Regions from separate parts of the Streptomyces sp. NPDC056527 genome, predicted to be linked through region 1. Evidence: predicted binding sites of a transcription regulator. Region 1 holds the regulator's gene; the other holds the start of a gene.
The links. The regulator HspR, encoded in region 1, represses chaperone genes until heat shock. The targets are predictions, from matches to a motif close to TTGAGNNNNNNNNNCTCAA.
Positions count from the first base shown of each region.

Region 2: a site for HspR is predicted at 3,945-3,963, ahead of lon (endopeptidase La). Genes of this name have one in related genera too.

Region 1 is NZ_JBHTTQ010000022.1:70,758-85,610, reverse strand. It holds partial or broken gene ACFQ7Q_RS14570 (Hsp70 family protein) at 1-247, shown strand, start outside; gene grpE (nucleotide exchange factor GrpE) at 247-912, shown strand; gene dnaJ (molecular chaperone DnaJ) at 943-2,130, shown strand; gene ACFQ7Q_RS14555 (heat shock protein transcriptional repressor HspR) at 2,135-2,590, shown strand; gene ACFQ7Q_RS14550 (hypothetical protein) at 2,649-3,122, opposite strand; gene ACFQ7Q_RS14545 (helix-turn-helix transcriptional regulator) at 3,128-4,111, opposite strand; gene ACFQ7Q_RS14540 ((2Fe-2S)-binding protein) at 4,505-4,825, shown strand; gene ACFQ7Q_RS14535 (pyridoxamine 5'-phosphate oxidase family protein) at 4,972-5,385, opposite strand; gene clpB (ATP-dependent chaperone ClpB) at 5,506-8,091, shown strand; gene ACFQ7Q_RS14525 (hypothetical protein) at 8,101-8,535, opposite strand; gene ACFQ7Q_RS14520 (YbjN domain-containing protein) at 8,672-9,202, shown strand; gene ACFQ7Q_RS14515 (hypothetical protein) at 9,214-9,402, opposite strand; gene ACFQ7Q_RS14510 (hypothetical protein) at 9,469-9,939, shown strand; gene ACFQ7Q_RS14505 (hypothetical protein) at 10,013-10,543, shown strand; gene ACFQ7Q_RS14500 (MAB_1171c family putative transporter) at 10,540-11,775, shown strand; gene ACFQ7Q_RS14495 (pyridoxal phosphate-dependent aminotransferase) at 11,762-12,937, opposite strand; gene ACFQ7Q_RS14490 (hypothetical protein) at 13,032-13,223, shown strand; gene ACFQ7Q_RS14485 (DUF2617 family protein) at 13,532-14,050, shown strand; gene ACFQ7Q_RS14480 (polyamine aminopropyltransferase) at 14,126-14,853, shown strand, end outside.
Region 2 is NZ_JBHTTQ010000051.1:33,098-47,950, forward strand. It holds gene ACFQ7Q_RS23260 (hypothetical protein) at 1-108, opposite strand, end outside; gene ACFQ7Q_RS23265 (ABC transporter ATP-binding protein) at 105-941, opposite strand; gene ACFQ7Q_RS23270 (zf-HC2 domain-containing protein) at 1,010-1,912, opposite strand; gene ACFQ7Q_RS23275 (RNA polymerase sigma factor) at 1,909-2,481, opposite strand; gene ACFQ7Q_RS23280 (hypothetical protein) at 2,547-3,140, opposite strand; gene ACFQ7Q_RS23285 (GNAT family N-acetyltransferase) at 3,220-3,825, opposite strand; gene lon (endopeptidase La) at 3,986-6,388, shown strand; gene ACFQ7Q_RS23295 (lytic polysaccharide monooxygenase) at 6,475-7,326, opposite strand; gene ACFQ7Q_RS23300 (lysozyme) at 7,608-8,429, opposite strand; gene ACFQ7Q_RS23305 (MarR family winged helix-turn-helix transcriptional regulator) at 8,645-9,136, shown strand; gene ACFQ7Q_RS23310 (hypothetical protein) at 9,153-9,935, opposite strand; gene ACFQ7Q_RS23315 (nitrate- and nitrite sensing domain-containing protein) at 10,321-13,194, shown strand; gene ACFQ7Q_RS23320 (roadblock/LC7 domain-containing protein) at 13,191-13,673, shown strand; gene ACFQ7Q_RS23325 (DUF742 domain-containing protein) at 13,703-14,080, shown strand; gene ACFQ7Q_RS23330 (ATP/GTP-binding protein) at 14,061-14,726, shown strand; gene ACFQ7Q_RS23335 (styrene monooxygenase/indole monooxygenase family protein) at 14,745-14,853, shown strand, end outside.

The DNA.
Region 1 (14,853 bases):
CAAGACCGAGGTCGAGGCCGCCGTCGCCGAGCTGAAGGAGAAGCTCAAGGGCGAGGACACCGCGGAGATCCGTACCGCCACCGAGAAGGTCGCGGCCGTCTCCCAGAAGCTCGGCCAGGCCATGTACGCCGACGCCCAGGCCGCCCAGGCCGGCGGCGACGCCCCGCAGGGCGAGGCCAAGGCCGACGACGACGTGGTCGACGCCGAGATCGTCGACGACGAGAAGCCGAAGGGCGGCGCTGTCTGATGACGGAGGAGACCCCGGGCTTCGACGAGCAGCCCGACGTCCCCTCCGGCGCCACCCCTGACGACGCCGCCGATGCCGCCGAGGCCCCCTCCACGGAGGAGGGCCCGGCGGCCCCGGCCGGGGACGCAAGCAGCAAGAGCTCGGCCGAGACCGCAGGTCTCACCGCCCAGCTGGACCAGGTCCGCAGCGCGCTCTCCGAGCGCACCGGGGACCTCCAGCGGCTCCAGGCCGAGTACCAGAACTACCGCCGTCGGGTGGAGCGGGACCGGGTCACCGTCAAGGAGATCGCGGTCGCGGGCCTGCTGACGGAGCTTCTGCCCGTGCTCGACGACATCGGTCGGGCCCGGGACCACGGCGAGCTCGTGGGCGGCTTCAAGTCGGTGGCGGAGTCGCTGGAGACGGTGGCCGCCAAGATGGGGCTGCAGCAGTTCGGCAAGGAGGGCGAGCCCTTCGACCCGACGATCCACGAGGCCCTGATGCACTCGTACGCGCCGGATGTCACCGAGACGACCTGCGTGGCGATCCTGCAGCCGGGGTACCGGATCGGCGAGCGGACCATCCGGCCCGCGCGCGTGGCGGTGGCCGAGCCCCAGCCCGGGGCGACGCCGGCCGCGAAGGAAGAGAAGTCGGCAGACGAGGAGAGCGGTGGCCCCGAAGAGGGCTAGCGCGAAGATCGTCCGAGAGGAGGGACGTCGATGAGCACGAAGGACTTCGTCGAGAAGGACTACTACAAGGTTCTCGGCGTCCCCAAGGACGCCACCGACGCCGAGATCAAGAAGGCGTACCGGAAGCTCGCCCGCGAGAACCACCCGGACGCCAACAAGGGCGACACCAAGGCGGAGGAGCGCTTCAAGGAGATCTCCGAGGCGAACGACATCCTCGGCGATCCCAAGAAGCGCAAGGAGTACGACGACGCCCGCGCGCTCTTCGGCAACGGAGGCTTCCGTGCCGGAGGCCCGGGCGGCGGCAACTTCAACTTCGACCTGGGCGACCTTTTCGGCGGTGCCCAGGGTCCCGGCGGCCCGGGCGGTGCCGGCGGCTTCGGCGGCGGCCTCGGCGACGTCTTCGGCGGACTGTTCAACCGGGGCGCGGGCGGCGGCGCGGGTACGCGCACGCAGCCGCGCCGCGGTCAGGACATCGAGTCCGAGGTGACGCTCAGCTTCACCGAGGCCGTGGACGGCGCCACCGTGCCGCTGCGGATGTCCTCCCAGGCGCCCTGCAAGGCCTGTTCGGGCACCGGCGACAAGAACGGCACGCCCCGTGTGTGCCCGACCTGTGTCGGCACCGGCCAGGTCTCGCGCGGCGGCAGCGGCTCGTTCTCGCTCACCGACCCGTGCGTGGACTGCAAGGGGCGCGGTCTGATCGCCGAGACCCCCTGCGAGGTCTGCAAGGGCAGCGGGCGGGCCAAGTCCTCCCGCACCATGCAGGTCCGTATCCCCGCCGGCGTCTCCGACGGCCAGCGGATCCGGCTGCGGGGCAAGGGCGCGCCGGGCGAGCGCGGCGGCCAGAGCGGTGACCTGTACGTCGTCGTCCATGTCGACGCCCACCCGGTGTTCGGCCGCAAGGACGACAACCTGACCGTCACCGTGCCCGTCACCTTCGACGAGGCGGCGCTCGGCGGCGAGATCAAGGTGCCGACCCTGGGCGGCCCGGCGGTCACGCTGAAGCTGCCCGCCGGCACCCCCAACGGCCGGACCATGCGCGCCCGCGGCAAGGGCGCGGTCCGCAAGGACGGTACGCGCGGCGATCTGCTGGTGACGGTGGAGGTCGCGGTGCCGAAGGAGCTCGACGACAAGGCCCGCGAGGCCCTTGAGACCTACCGTCAGGCGACGGCGGGCGAGGACCCCAGGGCAGAGTTGTTCCAGGCCGCGAAGGGAGCTTGACCCGATGGACAGCAGACCGGGACGCAGCCGCAATCCGTACGAACTGACCGACGAGACGCCGGTGTACGTCATCTCGGTGGCGGCCCAGCTCTCGGGCCTGCACCCGCAGACGCTCCGGCAGTACGACCGCCTCGGTCTGGTCTCGCCCGACCGCACGGCGGGCCGGGGCCGGCGCTACTCGGCCCGTGACATCGAACTGCTCCGTACGGTGCAGGCGTTGTCGCAGGACGAGGGCATCAACCTGGCGGGCATCAAGCGCATCATCGAGCTGGAGAACCAGGTCGCCGCCCTCCAGCAGCGGGTCGCCGAGCTGTCGGCGGCCGTCGAGGGCGCCGCGTCGGCGATGCGTCAGCGCGAGGCGCAGGTGCACGCCTCCTACCGGCGGGACCTGGTGCCGTACACCGACGTGCAGCAGGCGAGCGCGCTGGTGGTGTGGCGCCCCAAGCGGCCCGGCGAGTAGTTCTCGGCACGACGCGTAGGCCCCCTCCCACGGGAGGGGGCCTACGTGTGTTGCGGGGCTACGGGATGAGTTCGCCGACGATGTCCCCGAGCGTCTCCCACCAGGGCGCGGCGCCGGTGCCGAACGCGGCGGCGAGGGCGGTGCCGACGGCCCGGTCCAGGGGCTCGGGCACGGTGCCCGGAGCCCAGTCCTCGTCGACGCGGCCGTCGCCGGAGGACTCCAGGGTGCCGAGCGGGCGTCCTTCCCGGATCAGCCGGCTGTCGATGTAACCGCACGGCACGAGCCGGTAGCGCACACCGCCGACATGGGCGTCGACCCGGTACGAGCGCCGCAGGAGCCGCCCTCGCGAGGGACGGATGCGGGCGGGCTCGCCGTCGACGGTGAGGGTGAGCAGGTCGCGCTTGCGGGTCCCGATGGGGATGTGCGGGTCGGGAGTGGTCCCCGGGGCCCGGACGAGCTCCACGGTCGGCATCCCGTGCGCGGAGACGCGCAGGGTTCCGGCCCGGTCGTCCAGGTCGATCTGTACGTACATGGTGGTCAGCGGTCCTGGTTCAGAATTCCGGACTGGGCGATGAGGTAGCCGAGTTGGGCCCGGCTGCCGCTGCCGAGGGCGGCGGCGAGCTTGGCGATGTGGGCGCGGCAGGTACGGACGTTCATGCCGAGCCGACGGGCGATGGCCTCGTCGACGTGGCCCTCGACGAGGAGCTTGGCGATGGAGCGCTGGATGCCGCTGATGCCGTCCTGGGTCTGCGCGTAGGGCACCTGCTCGCCGAAGGGGGTGGCTCGGGCCCAGGACTGTTCGAAGACGGTCGCGAGGTACTCGACCAGACCGGGATGGCGCAGTTCCAGGGCGACTTGGCGGTCCTGGCGGGCGGGTATCAGGGCCACCGAGCGGTCGATGATGATGAGCCGCTCGATGGACTCCTCCAGGGTCCGGACCTGGAGCCGGTCCATGCCGGCCTGTTCCAGGTAGACCTGCATGCCGTGGCTGTGGCGGGCCGTGTGCTGGTAGAGGGTGCGGACGCGGACCCCGCGGTCGAGGAGCGGCTGGATGCGGTGGAGCGCGGTGTTGAGGGTGTGTTCGCTGCGTCCGCCGCCGGGCTGGATGGTCAGCAGTTCCTGCGAGCACTCGGCGGTGGCGCGGCCGAGGACGGCGTCGATGCGGTTGATGCCTTCGAGGACGGTGATCGCGTGGGTCGTCGAGGGGTCCTGGGCGCTGATGGCCATGAACGGCTCGAAAACGCTGGAGAGTCCCAAGGCCAGGCTGCGGCGCTCCTGGATTTCCCGCTCCAGGGGGTGGACGAGCCGGGCCAGTGCCGCCGAGGGTGGGACCGGCCGCAGCCATGCGGGGTCGTCGGCGTCGGGGTGGAGAAGTGCCAGGTCCATGAGGCAGGGCGCGGCTTCTGCCTCGCTCCTGGTTATTCGCCCGGTACGCAACGCACTGGCGTACAAGTCCGATCCGGCTGCACAGAGATCGACATGACCGTGGGGATGTGTCGGTTCTGGTTCGTTCTGCGGCATTTGAACACCCCCCAGGATCCTGTATTTCAGGAACATGATGCATTGCCCTGGTGGTGGAAGCGCAAAGACTGAGCCATCGTCTTGTACGCGGGGGAGAGGAAACCATCAAGTGAGGTCGAAGCCGCTCATGTCCAGAAAACTGCTTCGCTCGGTACTTGCTTCCGTCTTCATAGGGGCGGCGGCAGTGGGAGCGCTGGCCACCAGCGACCCGGTATGGGACAGCGCTCCTGCCAGTGTCGTCGCCGCTCCCGGTGATCCGGTGTGGGATGTCGCCCCGGCCGGTGATCCTGTGTGGGACCTGTCTCCGGCGGGTGTGACCGACCCGGTGTGGGACGTCTCTCCGGCAGCCCAGGCCGATCCGGTGTGGGACTCCTCCCCGGCGGGCGCGGACGCATGACCGTGCCGCCGGACGACCGGGTCTTCCGGCGAGAGATGGCTTCGGCCTATCGATCCGGGTGGCATTTCATCGATCTCGTCACGGCCATCCCCCACCGTGGCGATTCGTTGATGGTCACCCTCTTCGGAGAACCGATCGTCGTCGCTCGTGAGCAGGACGAGGACGTTCGCGCCTACCGGTGTCTGCGCCGGCCCCGCGGAGCCCCGCAGCCCGTTCGCTGTGCCATCCGGTACGGCATGATTTTCGTCAATCTCGATCAGCGGGACCACCAGCTGCTCGAGCCCGAGACCATCACCGCCACCCCCCGCAGTGCCTGAGCGGTTCCCCCGTCGTTGTAGATCGCTCAGGTGCTTCCCCCACACAGCGGCGCCATCGCGGACCTGAAACGCGATGGCGCCGCTGTGCTGTCCGGGTACGGGAGCCCGTGCGGGAGCCGGGCCGGAAGCTCGTACGGAGGCAGGCGCTACGCCCGGCCCATGGCCCGCGTCAGCGCGATCTCGATGACCACGCGGTCCGGGTTCGGGGCCGGCGTGCGGCCGTAGCGCGCCGCGTAGCGGTCCACCGCGTCCGCGACGACGTCCTCATCCGTACGGATGCGCGCCACGCCCTCCAGCGTCGCCCAGCGCCCCTTGTCCACCTGGCAGACCGCGACCCGCGCGCCCTCGGGGCCCGCCGCCAGGACGTTGGCGACCTTGTGGCTGTGCTTGTTGGTGATCACCCGGGCGATGCCGTTCTCGCCGCCCTCGGGGTCGTACGTCACGCCCACCGCCACCACGTGGGGGGTGCCGTCCGCGCGCGGGGTCGTCAGGGTGCTCATGTGGTACTCGCGCCAGAAGCTGAGGTACGAGTCGTCCGGGTTCCGCGGGTCAGTCGCCATGCCCGGAACCTACCCGTGGGACGGGTATGGGCGACACCTTGAGCGGAATAGACTCAACTTTGTGTACGCTGGACGAGTCATAGACCGTGTACAGCGCACACCGAGGAGGAGAAAGCGCACGTGGACGCCGAACTGACCAACAGGAGCCGGGACGCGATCAACGCGGCCACCAGCCGCGCCGTGTCCGGGGGGCACCCCGATCTGACCCCCGCGCATCTGCTCCTCGCACTGCTCGCCGGTCAGGACAACGAGAACATCGTCGACCTGCTCGCGGCCGTCGATGCCGACCAGGCCGCGGTACGGTCCGGGGCGGAGCGGCTGCTCGCCGCCCAGCCCAGCGTGACCGGCTCCACGGTCGCGCCGCCGCAGCCCAACAGGGAGCTGCTCGCCGTCATCGCCGAGGCCGCCAAGGTGGCCGAGGAGCTCGGGGACGAGTACCTCTCCACCGAGCACCTGCTCATCGGCGTGGCCGCCAAGGGCGGACAGGCGGGCGAGGTCCTCGACGGGCAGCGGGCGAGCGCGAAGAGGCTGCTGGACGCGTTCGAGAAGGCAAGGGGAGGACGCCGGGTGACCACACCCGACCCGGAGGGTCAGTACAAGGCGCTGGAGAAGTTCGGCACGGACTTCACGGCCGCCGCGCGGGAGGGGAAGCTGGACCCCGTCATCGGGCGCGACCAGGAGATCCGGCGCGTCGTCCAGGTGCTCTCCCGCCGCACCAAGAACAACCCGGTCCTCATCGGCGAGCCCGGCGTCGGCAAGACCGCCGTCGTGGAGGGCCTGGCCCAGCGGATCGTGAAGGGTGACGTCCCCGAGTCGCTCCGCGACAAGCGCCTGGTCTCGCTCGACCTCGGCGCGATGGTCGCCGGCGCCAAGTACCGCGGCGAGTTCGAGGAGCGTCTGAAGACCGTCCTGTCCGAGATCAAGGCCAGCGACGGCCAGATCATCACCTTCATCGACGAGCTGCACACCGTCGTCGGCGCGGGTGCCGGCGGCGACTCCGCCATGGACGCGGGCAACATGCTCAAGCCGATGCTGGCCCGCGGCGAGCTGCGGATGGTCGGTGCGACGACCCTCGACGAGTACCGCGAGCGGATCGAGAAGGACCCCGCCCTGGAGCGCCGCTTCCAGCAGGTCCTGGTCGCCGAGCCGAGCGTCGAGGACACCATCGCGATCCTGCGCGGACTCAAGGGCCGGTACGAGGCCCACCACAAGGTCCAGATCGCCGACTCCGCGCTCGTGGCCGCCGCCTCCCTCTCCGACCGGTACATCACCTCACGCTTCCTCCCCGACAAGGCCATCGACCTCGTCGACGAGGCCGCCTCCCGGCTCCGGATGGAGATCGACTCCTCGCCGCTCGAGATCGACGAGCTGCAGCGCTCGGTGGACCGGCTGCGCATGGAGGAGCTGGCGCTCAAGAGCGAGTCCGACGACGCCAGCAAGCAGCGCCTGGAGAAGCTCCGGCGCGACCTCGCCGACCGTGAGGAGGAGCTGCGCGGCCTGACCGCCCGCTGGGAGAAGGAGAAGCAGTCCCTCAACCGCGTCGGCGAGCTCAAGGAACGCCTCGACGAGCTCCGCGGCCGCGCGGAGCGGGCCCAGCGCGACGGTGACTTCGACACCGCCTCCCAGCTGCTCTACGGCGAGATCCCGACGCTCGAACGCGAGCTGGAGGAGGCGTCCGAGGCCGAGCAGGAGGTCTCGAAGGACACGATGGTCAAGGAGGAGGTCGGCCCCGACGACATCGCGGACGTGGTCGGCGCCTGGACCGGCATCCCCGCCGGCCGCCTCCTGGAGGGCGAGACGCAGAAGCTGCTGCGCATGGAGGACGAGCTGGGCCGACGGCTCATCGGCCAGACCGAGGCCGTACGGGCCGTCTCCGACGCCGTCCGCCGTACGCGCGCGGGGATCGCCGACCCCGACCGTCCCACGGGCTCCTTCCTCTTCCTCGGCCCGACCGGTGTGGGCAAGACCGAGCTGGCGAAGGCGCTCGCGGACTTCCTCTTCGACGACGAGCGGGCCATGGTCCGCATCGACATGTCGGAGTACGGCGAGAAGCACTCCGTCGCCCGGCTCGTCGGCGCGCCTCCCGGCTACGTCGGCTACGAGGAGGGCGGCCAGCTCACGGAGGCGGTGCGCCGCCGCCCGTACAGCGTGGTGCTGCTCGACGAGGTGGAGAAGGCGCACCCGGAGGTCTTCGACATCCTGCTCCAGGTGCTCGACGACGGCCGCCTCACCGACGGCCAGGGCCGCACGGTCGACTTCCGCAACACCATCCTGATCCTGACGTCCAATCTGGGCAGTCAGTACCTGGTCGAGCCTCTGTCCTCCGAGGAGGAGAAGAAGCGGCGGGTCCTGGAGGTCGTGAGGGCCTCCTTCAAGCCGGAGTTCCTCAACCGGCTCGACGACCTGGTCGTCTTCTCCGCCCTCGACAAGGCCGAGCTCGGGCGGATCGCGCAGCTCCAGATCGACCGGCTCGCCAAGCGCCTCGCCGAGCGCCGGATGACGCTGGAGGTCACCCCGGAGGCGCTTGCCTGGCTGGCCGAGGAGGGCAACGACCCGGCGTACGGCGCCCGGCCGCTGCGCCGCCTCATCCAGACGGCGATCGGCGACCGCCTGGCGAAGGAGATCCTCGCCGGCGAGGTCCGCGACGGCGACACGGTCCGCGTGGACCGCTTCGAGGACGGGCTGATCGTGGGCGCGGCGCAGTAGCGCGTCCGCTCAGACCGTGAACGGCATGACGAGTACGAGGGCGGTGTCCCCGTCCTCGTACGTCACCGTCACGTTCACGACCACCGGTCCCCCGGGCTCCGGCGTCGGCTCCCGCACGTCCACGCACAGGTCCGTATGGCAGTACGGGCGGACCTCGCCACCCGGATAGGTGCCGGCCACCCACCCCGCGGCCTCGCCGCGCGGCATCCGGAATTTCGCGCTGACCCGGGTGTCCAGCCAGTTGCTGACCGTGCACCGCGGGTCCCGCGCGCTCTTCGGCATGGTCGCCTGGGCCCACTCCATCGCCTCGCCGCAGTCCATCGGCTTCGGCTCGCCGGCCTCGCTGAAGGACATGCCGGCCCACACCAGAAGGGCGATCGGGCCGCCGCAGAGGAAGGACACCAGCACCGTCACCCAGAACCAGGTGCGCGGACGCGGTTTCACCGGCTTCGCAAACTGCTCTTTGTCCCCCATGGGAACCAGATCTTGTCAGCCCGCAGCGGATCGCGGCAGGCGGGGCTTGCGCCATACCGCCCGGCATGGGGGAGGATGGCGGCAACCGTACGAAGGGATATTCACGGTGAGCATCGACCCGTCCTCGATTCCGAATTTCGGGGGCCAGCCCCAGCCTCAGGCAGCAGGACCGGCGGGCCCCGTCGTCCCCGACCAGGACCTGGTCAAGCAGCTCCTGGACCAGATGGAGCTGAAGTACGTCGTCGACGACGAGGGTGACCTCGCGGCGCCGTGGGAGGAGTTCCGGACGTACTTCATGTTCCGCGGCGAGGAGGACCAGCGTGTCTTCTCGGTGCGGACGTTCTACGACCGCCCGCACTCCGCCGACGACCGCGCCAAGGTTCTCGACGCGATCGACGACTGGAACCGCCGCACCCTGTGGCCCAAGGTGTACACGCACCTGCACGAGGAGGAGGACGGCTCCGCCACCCTCCGTCTCATCGGTGAGGCCCAGATGCTGATCGGCACCGGCGTGGCGCTGGAGCACTTCGTGTCCTCCACCGTCAGCTGGGTGCGCGCCTCCATCGAGTTCGACAAGTGGCTCGTGGAGCAGTTCGGCCTGGAGTCCCCCGAGGACAAGGAGACCGAGGGCGAGTAGCCCTCGGTTCCTCACAGGGCCGTGTGCGCCGTCGTCGGCGCGTACACCCCGTAACCGAGCGAGAGCCCGGCCAGGGCCGTGATCACCACGATCGCGGCCCTCGGCCGGGCTTTCGTCATGCGTGGGCCGGGGCGGCGGGAACGGGTCCTGGCCTGTCGCCCGGGCCGGGCGGCGGGTTCGGCGCCATCCGCCTTCGCCATGGCGCCCCCGCTGCGCCATACTTCCCCCACGCCACGTGACCACGTGTGCGGGGAGGGCGGACGACAGTGAGCGGCACGGAAGGCCAGGAGTCCCGACTTCTCGCCGAGCGCCTGGAGTACCTCTTCGAGAACGTCCAGCCGCTGGGCCGGCGCCACACGCTGCAGGAGGTCGTGGACGGCATCAAGAACGCCGACGACCCCGAAGGGACCTCCCTGAGCGTCGGCCGGCTCTCGATGCTCATGAACGGCAAGGCCAGCAACCCGACCATCGGGACGCTGCGGGCCATCGCCGTCTTCTTCGGCGTCCCCGTCGCCTACTTCGTCGACGACGACGTAGCCGAGCAGACGGTCGCGCAACTGGCGCTGCTGGGCGCCATGCGGCGCAACGACGTCCGCGCCGTGGCCATGCGGGCGGCGGCCGTCGCCACCTCGTCCGCGCAGGGAATCGACCTCGTACGGAGCCTGGTCGAGCAGGCCGCGCAAACAGCCCGTACGGCCCGTTCGGAAGCCGGCGAACCGGAGTCGCGTTCCGCTTGATCCGCCCTCGTGAACCGCCCTTCCCGGCTGCCTATACTGCGCTCGGGCGGGGGCCCTAGGGGGAGGGGGCGCGATGCGCCACGACGTGTGGTCGGACTTCAGCGGACGCTGTGCGCGGATCCTGAGCAGTCTGCGAACGGGGCGCCCGCAGACCGTCGAGGAACTGTGCAGGACCATCTCCGAGCAGCGCGGCCGTGGTCTGACGCTCTCGCCGCTGCCCGCCGGCGCGGGTGAATCGGGAGGTGTGTGCGGGCTGTTGGTCAGCCTCGGGGACGCGGACCACATCTTCTACGAGTCGTCCACGAACAGGCTCCACCAGAGGCACATCATCCTTCATGAGATCGCCCATCTGCTCCTCGACCACGGGAGCACGGCCGGCGAGGGCGCGGCCTCGGGCCTCGAACGTCTCTTCCCCGGGCTCGACCCCGCCATGGTCCGCCGACTGCTCGCCCGCGGACGGACCGACTACTCCCAGGTGCAGGAGCGCGAGGCGGAGCTGCTCGCCACCCTGATCCACCGCCGGACCACGGGTCCGGTGGCCGACGGAGCCGGCACGGCGCTGTCCGAGCTGCAGCGCATCCTCGCGCCCGACACGCGCCGATGACCGCGATACGCCCCTTCGATCTGGTCCTGCTCGGCCCGCTGTGGATCGCGACCGTGTACTCCGCGCGGCGGGCGCTCACCAGGGACCGCCGGTCCGGGCTGCTCAGCGGCATGATCGCGCTCATCACCCTCTCCATCACCCTCGGCACGCCCGCCATCCGCAGAGCGCTGGAGGCGGCGACCGGTGCGGAGGGCGTCACCAACCTCCTGATCCACCTGCTCTCGCTCGCGGCCGCGACCTGTCTGATGGCGTTCATCCGCGGGCTCACCCGCGGGGCGGCCACCGGGGCCGCCCCGGAAGCGGGTGCCGCGCCGCGGAGAGGCCGGTGGCGAGCGCTCGCCCTCCCGGTGGCGGTGGCCGCCCTGTCCTGCGCCTTCTTCCTGAGCCCCCGCCCGGACCCCGAGGCGCATCTGCTGACGCAGACGCCCACGGCACCGGTCTACGCGTACTGGAGCGTCTATCTGCTCTACCTGGGCTGGGGCATGGCCGAGGCGGGACTGATGTGCCATCGGTACCGGCACCAGGCCCCGCCGGGCGCGCTGCGGACCTCGCTCCGGCTCCTGCACGCGGCCAGCGTGGTGGGCCTCGCCTACGCGGCGCACCGCGCGGTCTTCCTGGCCGTCGGCCGACGGGACTCGTGGCTGTTCCGCGACGACGTCGTGATCGCGACCACGCAGCTCCTGCTGGCCCCCACGCTGCTCCTGATCGTCGCCGGAATCGCCTGGCCGGGGCTGGTCGATCTCGCACGCGGCCGGCGGCGCCGTCGCCGCCTGCGCCGCGTCCGCCCGCTGTGGGAGGCGATCGGGGATGCCGTACCGGAGGTCGTCCTGCCGCTGCCGCCCGAGCTGTCGAGCGCGCCCGATGTGCTGCTGTACCGGCGGATCATCGAGATCAGCGACGGGTCGCTCGTCCTCGCCCCCTACTGCGGCGAGGGGGCCCGGGCCGAGGCGGGCCGCCTGCTGGCCTCCGCCGGGCTGACGGGCGTACGACTGGAGGCGGCGGTGGAGGCGGCCTGTCTCCGGTGCGCGATCGCCCGCAGATGCTGCGGTGCCGACGCCACGGCGGTGCCGGAGTACGTGCCCCAGCCGTCCGGGCCCGCCGGTCCCGGACCCGACCCGGACGACTGGGAGGCGCTGGGGGCCCGGCTGGAGCTGGTGGCCCGGTGCTACGCGGACCCCGTGGTGCTCCGCGTCGCCGCCACGCTCCGGCACGGTCCGCTCAGAGCCGCTTGAGCCGCGAGACCGCCTCCTCGAGGACGTCGAGCCTCTTGCAGAACGCGAAGCGCACGAACGGTGCGCCCTGGTCCTGGTGGTCGTAGAAGACCGCGTTGGGGATGGCGACCACGCCCGCCCGTTCCGGCAGGGCTCGGCAGAAGGCGAAGCCGTCGGACTCGCCGAGGGGGCGGATGTCGGTGGTGACGAAGTACGTGCCGGCCGGGCGGTAGACCTCGAAGCCCGCCTGGGCGAGGCCGTCGCTCAGCAGGTCGCGCTTGGCCTGCAGATCGGCGCGCAGGTCGTCGAAGTACGTGTCGGGCAGGCGCAGCGCCTCGGCGATCGCGTACTGGAACGGGCCGGAGGAGACATAGGTCAGGAACTGCTTCGCGGAGCGCACGGCGTTGGTCAGTGCGGGGGGAGCGGTGATCCAGCCGACCTTCCAGCCCGTGAAGGAGTAGGTCTTGCCGGCCGAGCTGATGGTGACCGTGCGCTCGCGCATCCCCGGCAGGCTCGCGATCGGCACGTGCTCGGCGTCGTCGAAGACCAGGTGCTCGTACACCTCGTCGGTGACGACGAGCAGATCGCGTGCGACGGCGAGCTCCGCGACGGCGGTGAGTTCTCCGCGGGTCAGGACGGTGCCGGTGGGGTTGTGCGGGGTGTTGAGGAGGATGAGCCGCGTCCGGTCGGTGACGGCGTTCCGTAGCTCGTCCAGGTCGAGGTGGTACGCGCCCTCCTGCGGGCGGAGCGTGACCGGTACGCGCGTGGCACCCGCCATGGCGATGCAGGCGGCGTACGAGTCGTAGTACGGCTCCAGGGCGATCACCTCGTCGCCCGGTTCGAGGAGGGCGAGGAGGGAGGCGGCGATCGCCTCCGTCGCGCCGGCGGTGACCAGGACCTCCGTGTCGGGGTCGTAGGCCAGGCCGTACCGCTTCAGCTGGTGCTCGGAGACGGCCGTGCGCAGTTCGGGGACGCCGGGCCCCGGCGGGTACTGGTTGCCGCGTCCGTCGCGCAGGGCCCGGACCGCCGCCTCCCGGATCTGCTCCGGGCCGTCGGTGTCGGGGAAGCCCTGCCCGAGGTTGATCGCCCCCGTCCGGACGGCCAGCGCGGACATCTCGGCGAAGATCGTCGTCCCGAACTCGGCGAGCCGGCGGTTGAGCAGCGGTCGTGTCATGCCCGCCATCCTGCGGTGAAGCTCTGGACTTCCTCAAGTGCGCTTTGGGCCGGAGCGGTGGGGGGCATCCCCCTGTCACACAAGACCTACGGGGGTGTCACACATGGAAGCTCTGATCATCGCAGTCATCATCCTGATCGTGGTGGTGGGCATCGCGTCGTCCGTCAAGGGCTCGCGACGCGGGGGCGGGCGGCGCGGCGGCGGCTGGTCGGACGGCGGCGGTTCGTCCTGCGGCGGCGGCTCGTCCTGCGGGGGAGGCTCGTCCTGCGGGGGCGGTGGCGGCGGGGGCGACTGACACGGGGCAGTCGACTCCGCGATCACCCAGGTGCCCGGCCGGTCCAACATCCGCCGGGCACCTCTGCGTTGGAGCCGGAATCGAGTCTGATTGAACAAGTGAACTGTTGGGTCCCCGAAGGGGATGGAAACCGCTGCAAGTTGGGTAAAAACGCTGCGAGTCGCTCGACGTCCATGATTCTCTCGCTGTTGCAAAGAGACAGCCCTCGGGACCGTGTGTGGACCCGAGCCGACGATCCCCCACTCTCGTCGAACCCTTTCCCGGGGGCCCCCGGCCCACCCGTCAAACCGTGTTTGCGGAGCCGACCCATGCTCACGACCCTGAAGACCTCCTACACCGACACCCGCGCGGCCGATCTGGCCTGGGCACTCGGGCGCGAGCCGCTGCCCGCCCTCGCCGTGCTCGACCTCGAACTGACGGGCGCCAAGCTGCAATTGCGGCTTCTCGGCGCCTCCCATCAGGTGCTTCTGGAGGAAAAGGAGCACAGTTGCTCGGAGACCGTCGCCTGCATGCCCGGCAGCAGCACGCCGCTGCCGCTGGGCGTCTCCAAGCGCTTCGGCGCGTGGGAGTACGAATTCGCGGCGCGTGTCGAAACGTTGTCCCACGGCTCGTTCGCGGGCCGCGCGCAGGAGTTGCTCGCGCTCGTCGCCGACCATCCCAACGGCCTCGCGGGGACGTTCCCCGGCTCCCCGCACGCCTTCACGGCGATGCTGGCGCAGCGCCACGAGGGCCAGGTGCGATGGCGCACCTGGCATGCGTACCCGCAGGAAGGGCAGTTGGTCGTCACCAGGACGCGGATCGGCGTTCGTATGCCCGCAACGCTGTGACACGACGCCCCGGAGCCTCAGATGCACTCGTGTGGGTGACAAGCGGCGACAGTTGTGTGACGTAGCGTTACGAACATGATCGATCCGCCCGTGACCCTGCCACCCAAGAGGGTGACGCGGGCGCCCGAGCGACCGAGCGCGGTGCGGTATCCGGTCCTCGTCGTGGTCTTCGTCTGTGCCGCATGCGGACTCGTCTACGAGCTGGAACTGGTCGCGCTCGCCTCGTACTTGATCGGCGACTCGGTCACCCAGGCGTCCGTCGTGCTGTCGTTGATGGTCTTCGCGATGGGTGTCGGCTCGCTGCTCGCCAAGCGGCTGCGCTGCCGCGCCGCCGTCGGCTTCGGCCTGGTCGAGGGCGGACTCGCCCTGATCGGCGGCTGTTCGGCCCTCGTGTTGTACGCCGCGTTCGCGTGGATCGGCGAGGCCCGGTACGTCCTCGTGGGGTTCTCCCTCGCCATCGGGGTGCTCATCGGGGCGGAGATTCCGCTCCTGATGTCGCTGATCCAGAAGGCGGAGTCGGCGCGCGCCGCCGGCGCGCGGGAGAGGGAGGGCGCCCGCGACCCCGCCGGGACCGTGGCCGACCTGTTCGCCGCCGACTATGTCGGCGCGCTCGTCGGCGGACTCGCCTTCCCGTTCCTGCTGCTGCCCTGGCTCGGACAGCTCACGGGCGCGCTCGTGACCGGCGCCGTGAACGCGGTGGCGGGCGGCGGCCTGGTGCTCTGGCTGTTCCGGCGCGACCTGACGCCCCGGTCCCGGGCGCTGCTGATCGCCGCGAACGTGACGGTGCTCGCCGTCCTCGCCAC
Region 2 (14,853 bases), on a different contig from region 1:
CACGGCCGCACCGGCCCAGGGGCCGACGCCCCGCCGCAGTTCGGTGCGGACGACGGAGGTGCGGGGCGGCCTCGCGGCCTCGCGGGGCGGTGTGGCGGTCGCGGTCATCGCGGGTCCTCCGAGGAGACGGGAGGGGCGGGCGGTGTGGCGTTCGCGGCGGGCGCGGACGGCCGGTGCGCGCCGCCCGGAGCCGGGGCGCCCGACGGCGCGCGGTGGGCGCGCAGGGCCGCCGTGTATCCCCGTTCGATCGCGTTGGCCGTCTCCCCGGACCCCGCGACGTCCGACTCCTCGCCGAGAGTGGTCAGTTCCGCGGTCGTGCCCCGGAAGGCGACACGGCCCGACTCGATCAGCGTGACCTCCGAGCAGGCCGCGGCCACGTCCTCCACCAGATGCGTGGAGACGATCACCGTGGAGGACGCGCCGATCTCCCGCAGAAGGGTCCTGAACTCGACCCGCTGCTCGGGGTCGAGCCCCGCCGTCGGCTCGTCGAGGAGGAGCAACTCCGGTTCGTTCACGATGGCCTGGGCGATCCCGGCCCGCCGGACCATGCCCCCGGACAGCGTCTTGAGCCGGGCGTCGATCCGGTCGGCCAGTCCCACCCGCTCCACGGCGCGCTCCACGGCGGCCGGGGCGCGGTCCGCCGGCATCTCCTTGAGCCAGGCGACGTACGCGACGAACTCGCGGACCGTGAAGCCGGGGTAGTACCCGAACTCCTGGGGCAGATAGCCCAGTCGACGGCGGATCTCCGACCGCTCGCGATGGGCCCCGGCGTCCCGGCCCAGGAGCTCCACCCGGCCGTCCGACGGGGCGGCCACGGTCGCGAGGACCCGGATGAGGGAGGTCTTGCCCGCGCCGTTCGGGCCGAGCAGGCCGTGGATGCCGGGGCCGAGGGTCAGATCGAGGCGGTCGAGCGCGACGGTGCGGCGGTGCCGGACCGTCAGCCCGGTCGCCGCGACCGTCGTGAGAGACGTGGACCACGTGGTCCGTTCGGTCCGTGTGCGAGGTGTGGTCACCGGGTCTCCAGGTGGTCGAAGGAACGACGCCGAAGGGCCAGCAGGCCCGCGCAGACGACGGCGGCCGCGGCCCAACCGCCCTGAACGGCCGGGCCCGAGAGGTACCGGGCCAGCTCGGCGGTGGCCCCCGGCTGTCCGAGCACCGGCCCGGTCACCGCGAGCAGCCAGCCGCCGGCCAGCGTGGCCGAGGCCGCCCGGCATCCCACGAAGGAACCGAGGGTCAGGGCCGCCAGCGTCAGCGCGAGCGCCGGCAGCAGCCAGGCCGCGGCGCCCGGCACGCCGGTGACCGGCGGCAGCACCGCCCCGGCCGCGGTCAGTACCGGCACGCACACACCGAGCACGGCCGCCGCCCTGGTGAGCAGCAGACGCAGCCCGCCGGAGGGCGTCGCCACGCCGATCTCGTACATCGGGTCGGCGTGACGTCCGTACGAGACGGCCACCCCGGCGAGCGGCAGCACCGGGGCGACGGCGAGCAGCACCGGCCGCGCCTCCCGGAACCCTCCGCCGTACGCGAGCCCGACGGCGGCCACGACCACGACGAGCACCGCCACCAGCCACGCCCCGCGCAGCGCGGGGCCGACGGCCCAGAGCACCCGCGCCCAACGCGAGGCGGGGGAGAGGCCCCGCCCGGCCGTACCGAGGCCCAGGCTGACGCCCAGGCGCCGCAGCGCACGGCCTCGGCGGGCGGTCGCCTCCGCGCGTACCGTCTCCAGGAGCTGCGCGCGTACGTCCGCGAGGACCGGACCCGAGCCCCCCGCGCGGACGGCCGCCGAGACGCGGACCGCGCAGCCTCCGCACACCTCGACATGCTTCTCCAGGGACCAGGCGTCGGGCTCGGCCGCGGAACCCGCCGCGTACCGGGCGGCCAGCGAATCGGTCACGTGCCACGGCGCGGTCATGCGGTGCCTCCCAGGGCGTGCGGGCCGAGGGCGGCCCGCAGTTCGCGACGGGCCCGCAGGGCGCGGGTCTTCACCGTGCCCTCCGGTATCCCCAGCAGCCGGGCCGTCTCTCGTGTGGTCAGGCCGTCGACGACGGTGGCCCGCAGGACCTCGCGCAGTTCGGGCGAGATCCGGTCGAGCGCGGCGCCGACATCCCCGAACTCCAGCCCCGCGAGGACCCGGTCCTCCGCGGAGGGGGCGGGGGCGATCGGCTCGGGCGCGGCGCGCTCCGCGCGGGCCCTGGCGCGCTGGGCGTCCACCAGGCGGCGCGCGGCGACGACCCACAGCCAGCCGCCGGCCTCACCCCGGCCGCGGTGCGAACCGGCGGAGCGCCAGACGGTGACGAAGGTGTCCTGGAGGACCTCCCGTACGGTCTCCTCGTCCGTGCAACGCCGCGCCAGCCGGGCGTGCAGCCATCCCGCGTGCCGGTCGTACAGCACGGCGAGCGCCTCGGCGTCTCCCCGGGCGACGGCGCGCAACAGCGCGGAGTCGTCCCGCTCTTCTCCCCGTTCGGGGCGCAACAGTCTCACGCCCCACTATCGCTCGGAGGGCGGCCGGCGGTTCACGCCGTGGCCGAGCCGAGGCTCGGGAGGGCTCAGGGGCCGGTCGGGGGGCCGCCGTCGGGGAGGGCCGAGAAGACCCGCTGCAGCGCCGCCGAGCGGTCGCCGTCCGCGCTGACGACGACCCGGTAGTCGTACGTGACCGCGTAGGTGAAGCCGTCGTACACCGGCTTTCCGGACGGTCGCGCGGGCACCTTCGCGTAGGCCGGGTCCTCCAACGCCTTACGCAGCTTCGCGACTTCGGCGGGGGTCATGCGGCCGCTGCGCGGGGAGTCGCCGCCGGAGCGGGTCGTGTAGCTGCCGTCGTAGTGGACGGTCAGCTGGTTGTCGACGCCCGCCAGACCGCCACTGACGTTCACCGTCACCAGGACCTCGCGCGGACCGTGCTCCTTGTCCTTCTCGACGGTCCCGTCCGAACTCGTCGGGACCGGCGGCGCGGTGCCGCCGGTGCCGGTCGGCACCGGCTTCGTCGTACCGTCCTGGGTCGCGACCGGGGGCTTCGGCGTGTCCTCGCCGCCGCAGCCGGCCAGCGCCAGAACCGGGAGCAGCACCATCGACGCGGCCCCGATCCGCCCCGCGTACCGCTTCCCGCGCGTCACGTCCGTGCGCGTCATGTCCCTGAGCACCATGGGTCCGAGCATCCCCTCAGCCGAGCCGGTTGACCAGAGCCGTGTGCAGGGCGTCCCGCAGCGGCCGCGCGGCGGTGCGTTACGCGCCGCGGACGATGCCCGTCAGCGGGCCCTCGTGGTGCCAGCCCAGGGAGTCGTAGAGCGCCAGGCCGTCCCTCGTCGCCGACAGGACGCCCGTCACCGCTCCCGCCTGCGCGCCCGCCGCTTCGAGGGTGCGCATGACGTTGGCGCCCAGGCCGCGGCGCCGGTGGTCCGGGTGGGTCTCGATCTGGTCGGCGACCGCCGTCACGCCCGTCGGCGCCAGCCGGCCGGAGGCGGCCAGCGTGCCGTCCGGCGCCACGATCCGGACCCGTATCACCCCGTCCCGGGTCTCCGTCGTCCGCGCGTACCCCTCCGGCGCCGACGGCCGCGCGCCCGCGTCCAGCGCCTTGGTCATCATGAAGCCGGGATCGTCCGGGACGGTCCACCCCGGGGTGATCCACTCCGCGACCTCCTCCGGCCCCGCCATCACCTTCAGCCACGCATTGGGCTCGGTGATCTCCGTGCAGAGCTTGCCCACGGACACCGCGTCCGGCGCCGGCAGCACATGCCGGAAGACATGCGTCGGCAGGCCCACATCGATCCGGTAGCCCCAGGGCTCGACGACGGCGGGCGGGGTGCCGCGCGAGACGGTCCAGCCGGCCACCCATGCGGATGTAATAGACGCCATATCCATGGAGGTATTACACGGCATCTTTCACCTGCGCGGGCGAGCGATCGCTCAGAGCGAACGCGGCCGGGGGAACATTCGACGGCTCACGTGCATTGAGTCCACATAGCTCAACTTGACTGCCGAAGGGGAGATCATGGCTTCGACGTCCTCACCGCTCACTCTGCCTGTGCTGCCGCTCGACGACGAGGTCGTGCTGCCCGGAATGGTGGTGCCGCTGGACCTGTCCGACAACGACGTACGCGCCGCGGTGGAGGCCGCCCAGGCCGCCGCGCGATCCGATACGGGCAAGCCCAGGGTGCTCCTCGTGCCCCGCATCGACGGGACGTACGCCGGGACCGGCGTCCTCGGCACCGTCGAGCAGGTCGGCCGGCTGTCCGACGGCGACCCGGGCGCGCTCATCCGCGGCCGCGGCCGCGTCAGGATCGGCGCCGGCACGACCGGCCCCGGCGCCGCGCTGTGGGTCGAGGGAAGCGTCGTCGACGAGACCGTGCCCGAGCCGCTGCCCGGATCCGTGACGGACCTGGTCAAGGAGTACAAGGCGCTGGCCACCACCTGGCTGAAGAAGCGCGGCGCCTGGCAGGTCGTGGACCGGGTCCAGCAGATCGACGGCGTCTCCGCGCTCGCCGACAACTCCGGCTACTCGCCCTTCCTCACTGTCGAGCAGAAGGTCGAACTCCTCGAGACCGCCGACCCGATCGCCCGTCTCAAGCTCGCCACGGCCCAGCTGCGCGAGCACCTGGCCGAGCAGGACGTGGCCGAGTCCATCGCGAAGGACGTCCAGGAGGGCGTCGACAAGCAGCAGCGCGAGTTCCTGCTGCGGCGCCAGCTGGATGCCGTACGCAAGGAGCTGCGCGACCTCAACGGCGAGACGGAGGGTGACGAGTCCGACGACTACCGGGCGCGCGTCGAGGCCGCCGACCTGCCCGAGAACGTGCGCGAGGCGGCCCTCAAGGAGGTCGAGAAGCTGGAGCGGTCCAGCGACCAGTCCCCGGAGGGCTCCTGGATCCGCACCTGGCTCGACACCGTCCTCGAACTGCCGTGGAACGAGCGGACCGAGGACCAGTACGACATCCAGGGCGCCAAGGCGATCCTCGACGCCGAGCACGCGGGCCTGGAGGACGTGAAGGAGCGGATCACCGAGTACCTGGCGGTGCGCAAGCGGCGCGCCGAGCGGGGTCTCGGTGTGGTCGGCGGACGACGCGGCGGCGCCGTCCTGGCCCTGGTCGGCCCGCCCGGCGTCGGCAAGACCTCGCTCGGCGAGTCCGTCGCGCACGCGATGGGACGGAAGTTCGTCCGGGTCGCGCTCGGCGGCGTCCGGGACGAGGCGGAGATCCGCGGCCACCGGCGTACGTACGTCGGCGCGCTGCCGGGCCGGATCGTCCGGGCGATCAAGGAGGCCGGGTCGATGAACCCGGTGGTCCTGCTCGACGAGATCGACAAGGTCGGCTCCGACTACCGGGGCGACCCGGCGGCCGCACTCCTCGAGGTCCTGGACCCGGCGCAGAACCACACCTTCCGGGACCACTACCTGGAGGTCGAACTGGACCTCTCCGACGTCGTCTTCCTGGCGACGGCGAACGTCCTGGAGGCCATCCCGGAGGCGCTGCTCGACCGCATGGAGCTGGTCAGGCTCGACGGGTACACGGAGGACGAGAAGGTCGTCATCGCCCGTGACCACCTGCTGCCCCGGCAGCTGGAGCGGGCGGGCCTGGAGCCGGGCGAGGTGGTCCTGGAGGACGCGTCGCTGCGGAAGCTGGCGGGGGAGTACACCCGTGAGGCGGGCGTACGGAACCTGGAGCGGTCCATCGCGCGGCTGCTGCGCAAGGTCGCGGCGCAGCACGAACTGGGCGACCGTGAGCTGCCGTTCGCGGTCGGCGTGGACGATCTGCGCGGGCTGATCGGCCGCCCGCACCACGTGCCCGAGTCGGCGCAGGACCCGGCCGAGCGGCGCACCGCGGTACCGGGTGTGGCGACCGGACTGGCCGTCACGGGCGCGGGCGGTGACGTCCTCTTCGTGGAGGCGTCGCTCGCCGACCCGGAGACGGGCGCTGCCGGTCTCACCCTCACCGGCCAGCTGGGCGACGTGATGAAGGAGTCCGCGCAGATCGCGCTCTCCTTCCTCCGCTCGCACGGCGCGGAGCTGGAGCTGCCCGTGACCGGTCTCAAGGACCGGGGCGCGCACATCCACTTCCCCGCGGGCGCGGTCCCGAAGGACGGCCCGAGCGCCGGCATCACGATGACGACCGCGCTGGCCTCGCTGCTCTCCGGCCGCCTGGTCCGTACGGACGTGGCGATGACCGGTGAGGTCTCCCTGACCGGCCGGGTGCTCCCGATCGGCGGCCTGAAGCAGAAGCTCCTGGCGGCCCACCGCGCGGGGATCACGACGGTCGTGATCCCGAAGCGCAACGAGGCCGACCTGGACGACGTCCCGGCGGAGATCCTGGAGAAGCTGGAGGTCCACCCGGTCACGGACGTCCGCCAGGTCCTGGAGATCGCCCTGGCCCCGGCGAAGGTCGCGGTGAGCGCGGCGGCCTGAGCCCTTCGGGAGAAGCGGGGTGCCCTTCACGGGGCACCCCGCTTCGTCATGCCGCGGGCCCGCCGTGCGTCGGCCGTTCCGGTACGTCAGCCGTTCCGGCGGCGCGCCAGCAGCAGGCTGCCCGCTCCGAAGGCCGCCAGGGCGCCCGCGCCCGCGAGGGCCAGGGGGAGCGGCGAGGAGGGCGTCCGGGCGGATTCGGCGGAGAGGGCGGGGGCCTGCTCGTCGCCGCCGTGGCCCGCGTGGCTCACCGTGGAGCGGTCGGCGCCCGCGGCGATCTTCGACTCGCTCGGGGCCGAGGCCGCCGCCGTACCGCCGAAGGTGACGTCCGAGCAGCTGTAGAACGCCTCCGGGCTGTCGTTTCGCTGCCAGACCTTGTAGACGATGTGGCGGCCGGTGCGGGCCGGCAGGGTGCCGGTGAAGTTGTAGAAGCCGTCCGTCGCCGTGCGGGCCGTGGCGTAGGTGGCCACGGGGGTCGCGTCCAGGTCCGACCACTTCAGGGGCTGGGTGGGGTCGAAGCCCTGCTTGGTGATGTAGACCGTCATCGTGCCGGAGTGCGGCGCCGTCACCCGTACCTTGAAGTCGAAGGCGCCGGCCCCGACCGCCGTGGCCGGCCAGTCCGTGCGCGCCCAGTCGAGCGCCCGGTACTTCTCCCGGTTGGCCGAGCAGAGCTTGCCGTCCGGGATGAGCAGCTGGTGCCGACCGTCCGCGTTGGCGATGTTCACCTCGTTCCAGTCGTAGAGCGGCTGGGTGCCGGAGTCGGCGACCAGGTCCTTGCACACCTGCGACTTCGGCGTCTCGGGGCCTTCCGCGTAACAGGCGGCCACCCGGCTCACCGGGTTGAAGACGGCGCCGTGCGCTCCCGCGGTGGAGGGGGTCAGCGGGATCAGCGCGGCGGCGGACAGGGTGACGGCTGCTGCGGTGCGACGGTACGAGGGCATGACGGGGCTCTCTCTCGTGCGTGGGGGAGTACGGGACGAGCAACGAGCGGGCGGCGTAAGGAAGTTGAATCCCGGCCGCGCCCTTTGAGCCTCGCATTGGTCCATACCAATGGGCAAGAGGGTGGGCGCAGAAAGACGAAGGCGGCCGACCGGTCGCCGGGCTGCGGCCTCGTCGGCTCCGTACGGACCCGAGCACGACTCCGGCCCCGCACCTTGCCCGTGGGGCAGGGGATGCGGGGCCGGAGTCGTCGCGGCGGTCCGTGCGGGAGGAGCGGCTCGGCTCAGCCGTTCGCCAGCGCCTGGACCCGCGAGAGGTCGCCGTTGAAGTGGTTGTGGTCGCCGACCGTCGGGCCGGTCGAGGTGTACTGCCACATCGTGTAGTACGGCCACCCGGCCGGGAGCGTGCCCACCGTCGACGCGTACCGCGCGATCCACAGCGGGTTGCTCGCGCCGAAGCCCGCGTAGTTGCCGGTGCACTGCGTCCACCAGCTCGTCGCCGTGTAGATCGCGGCGTCACGGCCGGTCCGGGCCTTGTAGCGGTTGAGGAAGTCGCGGATCCACGTGACCATCGCGGACTGCGACTTGCCGTAACAGGTCGCCCCGTAGGGGTTCCACTCGATGTCCAGCGCGCCCGGCAGCGTCCTGCCGTCCTTGGACCAGCCGCCGCCGTTGCTGACGAAGAAGTCGGCCTGCGCCGCTCCCGTCGTGGTGTCCGGGGTGGCGAAGTGGTACGCGCCGCGGATCATGCCGACGTTGTACGAGCCGTTGTACTGCTGCGCGAAGTAGGGGTTCTCGTAGTAGGTGCCCTCCGTCGCCTTGACGTAGGCCCACTTCACCCCGCTGTTCCACAGGGTCGACCAGGCCACGTTCCCCTGGTGGCTGGAGACGTCCACACCCTCGGTCTGGACGGCCCGGGGTGTGCCGGGCGTGCCGCTCCGGCCGTCGTGCTCGATGACGCCCATTCCCATGTGGGCGGAGCCGCGTGGGGGCACGGCCTCGGTGTCGGCCGCGTTCGCCGCGCCGGGGAGGGAGAGGGGCAGAAGGAGGGCCAGGGCCGCGAGGGCGACGCCGGCGAGGGTCTTTCCGGATCTGTGCACGGGCATTGCGTGCCTCCGAAAGGCGGTGGGGGTGAGACATGACCTGGTGTGGACATGTCAGCGAAGCCGCTGGGGAAGACGCTACGCACGTAGACCGGCCGGGCGGAAGGGGGCCTGGGTGCTGCCGTTGGTCTACGCCTGCGAAATACTGGGGGAGCTGCGGCGATGGCCGCGGACGAAAGAAACTTTCAGCGACCGGAAAGCGCGCGAGGGGTGCTGACGTGCACGGAAGCGGTACGGGGAGTGAAGGCGAGCCCACCGGGTCGTCGACGCGGAGTGGTGTGGACCAGGAATTCCTCGCCCTGGAACGCGAACTGGCGGTCTTTCTGCGCCGCGCCCGCGCCCAGTCCGGCGAGATGGCCCGCGAGGTCCACCCCGAACTGGAGCCCGCCGCCTACGGCCTGTTCGTACGGCTCGACGACGCCGGCCCGCAGCGCGCCACCGACCTCGCCGGCTACTTCGGCGTCGGCAAGGCGACCATGAGCCGCCAACTGCGCGCCCTGGAGGAGCTCGGCCTCGTCGCCCGCGACCCCGACCCGGCCGACGGCCGCGCCTCGCTGGTCCGGCTGACGGAGGAGGGCCGCCATCGCTTCCGTCGCGTACGGGACGCACGACGCGGACGCTACGTCCGCAAGCTCGCGGACTGGGACCGGGGCGAGGTCGCCGAACTGGCCCGCCTCCTCCACCAGCTGAACGCCCGCGCGGAGAGCTGAAGCGCCCGCGCGTGCCTCAGAGCACCGCGTAGGCCGCCGTCGCGTCGTCGTGGCGCTTCCAGCGGAACGCGCCGCCCGCCGCCGCGTCGGCCGCCTCCCGCGCCCGGACCCGCGCGAGCAGCCCGTGCGGGCCCTCCTCGCGGAGCACCCCGCAGCAGTCCGCCCAGTCGCCCTCCGCGAACAGGTCCACCCATCGCGTCGCCCCGTCGGTGAGCGCCGCCAGGGCCCGTACGGCCGCCCGGGGCGTCGTCCCCGTCACCGCCCGCCGCGCCACCTCCGGGTCCGCCGCCGCCGTGAAGAAGCCGCCCTCCTGGTTGCGCAGACGGTCCGTCGCCGCCAGGGAGCGACGGATCTCGTCCGGGATTTGGTCGAGACGGTCGTCGAGCACCGCCCGCACCGAGCCGTCCGGCGCCTCGATGAGCAGCGCGGCGTCGGAGAGGACGAGATGCTCGACCGAGGCCGCGTTCCAGCGGGCCATCGCGACCGTCGCCTGAGGAGTCCGTACGTGAGAAAGGTCACAGGTCTCCCGGTGGGCGTCCGCGGTGCGCCGGATTGCCAGAGCCAGGATCCCGGGCAGGGTCATGTCGGGGCGCGAAGCGGATAGTTCGGTCAAAGCCCCACCGAGACGCGCGGTGAACCAGGGCACATCGTGTACGCAGCCGTCGTCGCCCGTCGGCGGGGTGACCCCGTCGAGCACCACGACCGTCCCGCCCCCGCCGTACGCGGGCAGAGCCGTCGCCACCCAGTCCTCATTAGGGCGTTCGGGGTTGCCGGGGAGGGTGGCCGCTTCGGTGCGCATGATCCCCAGTCTGCCCCCGCGCCGGAAAGCCTGCATGACTCCTTCACACCGCCTCCAAATGGCCGGATCCGGCCTGCACCAGCCCTTCAAGGCGTACGCGCGAGGCGGAAGGGGGCCCTCCGGGAAGCTGCGGGCGGGCATCCTGCCAAAGCCCGCACGGAAGATCCAACCGGCACACCGAACAAGCCTGTGAAGGACTTCGCGCGAAGTTGTTCGCCAACTCGTGAGTGTTGTTCACTCGTTCGGGTGGCGGAGCGGCCGATGCGCGTCCCCTTCCCAAAAGCGCTGGAATGGTCGGAAGCCGTACCAGGGGTGGGGGCGCTCTGAGATGTGACCGGTCGTCACCTCTGCTTCATGGGTGGACGAGTCGAGAATGCGAGCACCGGTGCAGAAGAAGCGGCCTCGGAGCAACAACGGCACGCGGAGCCAGAGCCCCGGTGACCCGCTGACCACGGGCGGAGCCACGGGCCCCGAAGGCGGCGGCACCACCGGCGTCCCCGTGGGCCGGCCCAAGCGCGTCCGCAACCGGCTGGTCGCCGGCGTCGCCCTCGTCGGAGTCACGGTCCTCGCCGCCGGCGCTCCCGTGATCCTCACCGCCTCCGGCGAACTGACCGACTCCCAGAACCTGGTCACCCTCGCCGAGCTCGACCGCCAGGCCGTCACCCTCGCCCACTCGCTCGCCGACGAGCGCGACGAGGTCGTCGCGTACATCGCCGCGGGCCGGGACGAGCAGCAGGGCGACAGCAAGAAGAAGCGGCAGGTCACCAGCGCGCGTTCCACCCGGGTCGACCGGCAGATCGACGAGATCAAGCCCGCCGCCTCCGCCGAACTGCGCAGGGACCTCGCGGACCTGCCCGCCGTCCGCCGCACCGCGCTCACCGGCAAGGGCACCGCCCTGGAGGCGTACAAGGCGTACTCGGACGTCATCGCCAAGCTCCAGGACCTCGCCGACGAACTCGCCGAGCAGACCCCCGCCCGCGCCGCCGAGGCCACCCGCGCCCCCGCCGCCCTGGGCCGCGCCGTCGAGCAGGCGTCGGCGACCCGCGGACTGCTGCTCGCGGCCCTCGCCGTCCCTCAGCCCGAGGCCCCCGGCACCTCGCACTACGACCCGGACACCGGCAGCTACGTGCTCGACGAGGCCGAGGGCGCGGACGAGGCCGTCCGGGCCCGCAACGCGCTGACGGCCGCCGCCCAGCAGGCCCGGGTCCGCGAACTGGGCTCCCTCGCCGACTTCGACCAGGCCGCCACGGCCGCCGGGCGGGACTCCCTCGCCGGCACCGTGACGGGCCCTGACGTCAAGAGCGCCGAGCGCTACCTGACCGGGCTCACCGACCAGCCGACGCTCAGCACGTCCGAGCGCGGCACCGACCCCGAGAAGCTGGAGGCCGCGCTCTCCGCCCGGATCGAGCAGATGCGCGGCGTCGAGTCGACGCTCTCCACCGAGCAGGTGGCCCGCCTCGTCCAGCTGCGCGACGACGACGTCACCGACCTCGAATTGCGCATCGCCTTCCTCGGCGGCTGTCTGCTGGTCGCGATCGGCATCTCCACCTTCGTCGCCCGCACCCTCACCCGCCCGCTCGCCGTGGTGCGCATCGGCGCCGCACGGCTCGCCGCCGCCCCTGAGGCCGAGGAGCCGGTCCGCTTCACCGGCCGCAACGACGAGTTCGCCCAGGTCGTGCGGTCCCTCAACACCCTCCAGGGCAAGCTGGCCGACCTCGCCCGGCGCACCGAGCGGCTCGACAGCGAGCGAGCCGACCTGTCCGGCGCCGGCGAGGCCCTCGCCGCCGAACTGGCCGCCCAGCGCGCCGAGCTCCAGGGCCACACCGCCCTGCTCACCGCCGAGCTCGAACGCCTCCGGCACACCGTCCACCACACCTTCGTCAACCTCTCGCTGCGCAGCCTCGGTCTCGTGGAGCGTCAGCTCGGGGTCATCGAGAAGCTGGAGGAGCGCGAGCAGGACCCGGACCGGCTGGCCACCCTCTTCAAACTCGACCACATGGCGACCGTCATGCGCCGCCACAGCGAGAACCTCCTGGTCCTCGCCGGCCACGAGCACGTCCACGGCCACCCCGGAGCGGTCCCGCTCGTCGACGTGCTGCGCGCCGCCGTCAGCGAGATCGAGCGGTACGAGCGGGTCACGATCCAGTCCCTGCCGCCGCACGCCCAGGTCGCCGGATTCGCCGCGGACGACCTCAGCCACCTGGTCGCCGAACTCCTCGAGAACGCCACGTCCTTCTCGCCGCCCGACGCGCAGGTCCAGCTCTCCGGCTGGCTGCTGGAGAGCGGTGAGGTGATGCTCTCCGTCCAGGACGAGGGCATCGGCATGACCGAGTCCCGGCTCGCCGAGCTCAACGCGCGGCTGTCGGAGGCCGACCCGGCCGACATCGCGGGGGAGGGTCTCGGCATCCGGGTCACCGCCCTGCTCGCCGCCCGCCACGGCGTACGGGTGCAGCTGAGGGAACAGAAGCAGGGCGGCATCGCGGCCGTGATCGTGCTGCCGCTGCCGCTGCTTCCCACGGCCCCGCCCACCGCGGTCCCGCCGGTCGTGTCGGTGGCCGGCTCGGCGCCCACGCTGAACCTCCCGGGCTCGGTGGCCGAGGCGAACTCCAACGCCCTGCCGTCCCGCACCAGGGACCCCCTCGTGGAGGCCGCGGAACAGGCCGTCGCCGAGGCGGAGGCGGCCTCGGAAGCGGCCTCGGCGACGACCCCGGAGGCGGCCGGGACCGAGACGCCCGAGGCGGAGCCGCCCGGGCCCACGGCTGCCGCGCCCGAGCCCGCCGCAGCTGCCGTGCCCGAGCCCGAAGCCGCAGCATCCGAGCCCCGGCCCGCCGCAGCGGCCGAATCCGCAGCTGCCGAAACCGCAGCAGTCGAGCCCGCTCCCGCAGCACCCGCGCCCGAGCCCGAAGCGGAGCCCGAGCTCTCGGTGGCCGAGACGACCCTCCAGGTCCGTCTCCCCGACCCGCCGCCCGAGCCGGACACCCACGAGCGCGCCCTGGAGGAGCCCGAGCCGGCCGCCCAGCGCCTCACGGACAAGGGCCTGCCCAAGCGCACGCCCCAGGTCGTCCGTCAGGCCGACACGCCCGCCGCCCCGCGCGCGGGCGGGGTCGACGCCGAGGAGCTGCGGCGCAGGCTCGGCGGCTTCCACCGGGGCGCCGCGGAAGGTCGTCGAGACGTAGAGGCGGAGATCGAAGCCGTACAGACGCAGACCGCAGGTACCGAGGAGAAGTCGGGGGACACAGTCGAGGAGGCACGCAGTTGACTGCGACCGGAACATTCGGACTGAGCAGGGAGGCCCGCAACCTGCAGTGGCTGCTGGGCAACCTCGTCGAGGAGGTGCCAGGGCTCCGCTCGGTCGCCGTCGTCTCGTCCGACGGGCTGCTGCTGCTCTCGTCCGACCCGGCAGCACAGGCCGCCACCCCCGCCGAGGGTCGCCCCAAGGGCCCGCGAGGGTCCAGCGCCGACCTGGCCACCATCGTCTCGGGCATCGGCAGCCTCACCATCGGCGCGGCCCGGCTGATGGACGGCGGCGGGGTCAAGCAGACCATGGTGGCGATGGAGGAGGGCAGCGTCTTCGTCATGTCGATCAGCGACGGCTCGCTGCTCGGCGTACACGCCGACCCCGACTGCGACATGAGCGTCGTGGCGTACCACATGGCGCTCTTCGTCGGCCGCGCCGGACATGTACTCACCCCCGAACTCCGCAGCGAGCTGCGCAAATCGTTGGAGAGCACCCAGTGACGTCCGCATCCCACGCCCACAAACTGCCGATGCGCGGGGACGGCCGGCGCCCCGCGCGCGTGCGCCCGTACTCGCTCACCGGCGGTCGTACCCGCTTCGGCCACGTCCTGCTCGTCGAGACCTTCGTCGCGGCGCTCGAGGCGTCGCCCGAGCGGAAGGTGCTGACGAACGGCGGGCGGCCCCGCGGGCTGATGCCCGAGATGCGGGCCATCGTCGAGATCTGCCGTCGGATGCGTACCGTCGCGGAGATCTCGGCGCTCCTGAAGATGCCGTTGGGTGTCGTCCGAGTGCTGCTGAGCGACTTGGCCGACCAGGGAAAGATCCGTGTGTACGGGACCGGTCACGGCACCGGCCAGCCCGACCGCGCGCTGCTCGAAAGGGTGCTGAGTGGACTCCGCCGTCTCTGAAGCCGCTGCCCCGCCGCTCACCGGGATACCGACACAGCCCGAAGCCCCCGGCACGAACACCGAAGAGGGTGCCCGGGACTGGCAGCTCGACCACACCCGGGCCCCGATCGCGACCAAGGTCGTCGTCGCGGGCGGCTTCGGGGTCGGCAAGACGACCTTCGTCCGGGCGGTCTCGGAGATCACTCCGCTGCAGACCGAGGCCCTGATGACCCGGGCGAGCGAGGAGACCGACGATCTCTCCGACACGCCCGACAAGCTCACCACGACCGTGGCGATGGACTTCGGCAGGATCACCCTCGCCGAGGACCTCGTGCTGTACGTCTTCGGTACGCCGGGACAGCAGCGGTTCTGGTTCATGTGGGACGACCTGGTGCGCGGCGCGATCGGCGCGATCGTGCTCGCCGACACCCGCCGGCTGACCGACTGCTTCCCCGCGCTGGACTACTTCGAGAGCTGCGGGCTGCCGTACATCGTCGCGGTCAACCACTTCGAGGGCACCGAGGCGTTCGAGGCCGAGGACGTCCGGGAGGCCCTCACGGTGCCCCCGCACGTACCGGTCGTGATCATGGACGCGCGCAAGCGGTACAGCGTGATCGAGTCCCTGCTCGCGATGGTCGCGCACGCGCTCGAAGCCACCCCTGAATAACGCGTTAGGAACCCTGCCATGCGGAAGATACTCATCGTCGGAGCCGGCCAGTCCGGTCTCCAGCTCGCCCTCGGACTGCAGACGCAGGGGTACGAAGTCACCCTCATGTCCAATCGCACGGCGGACG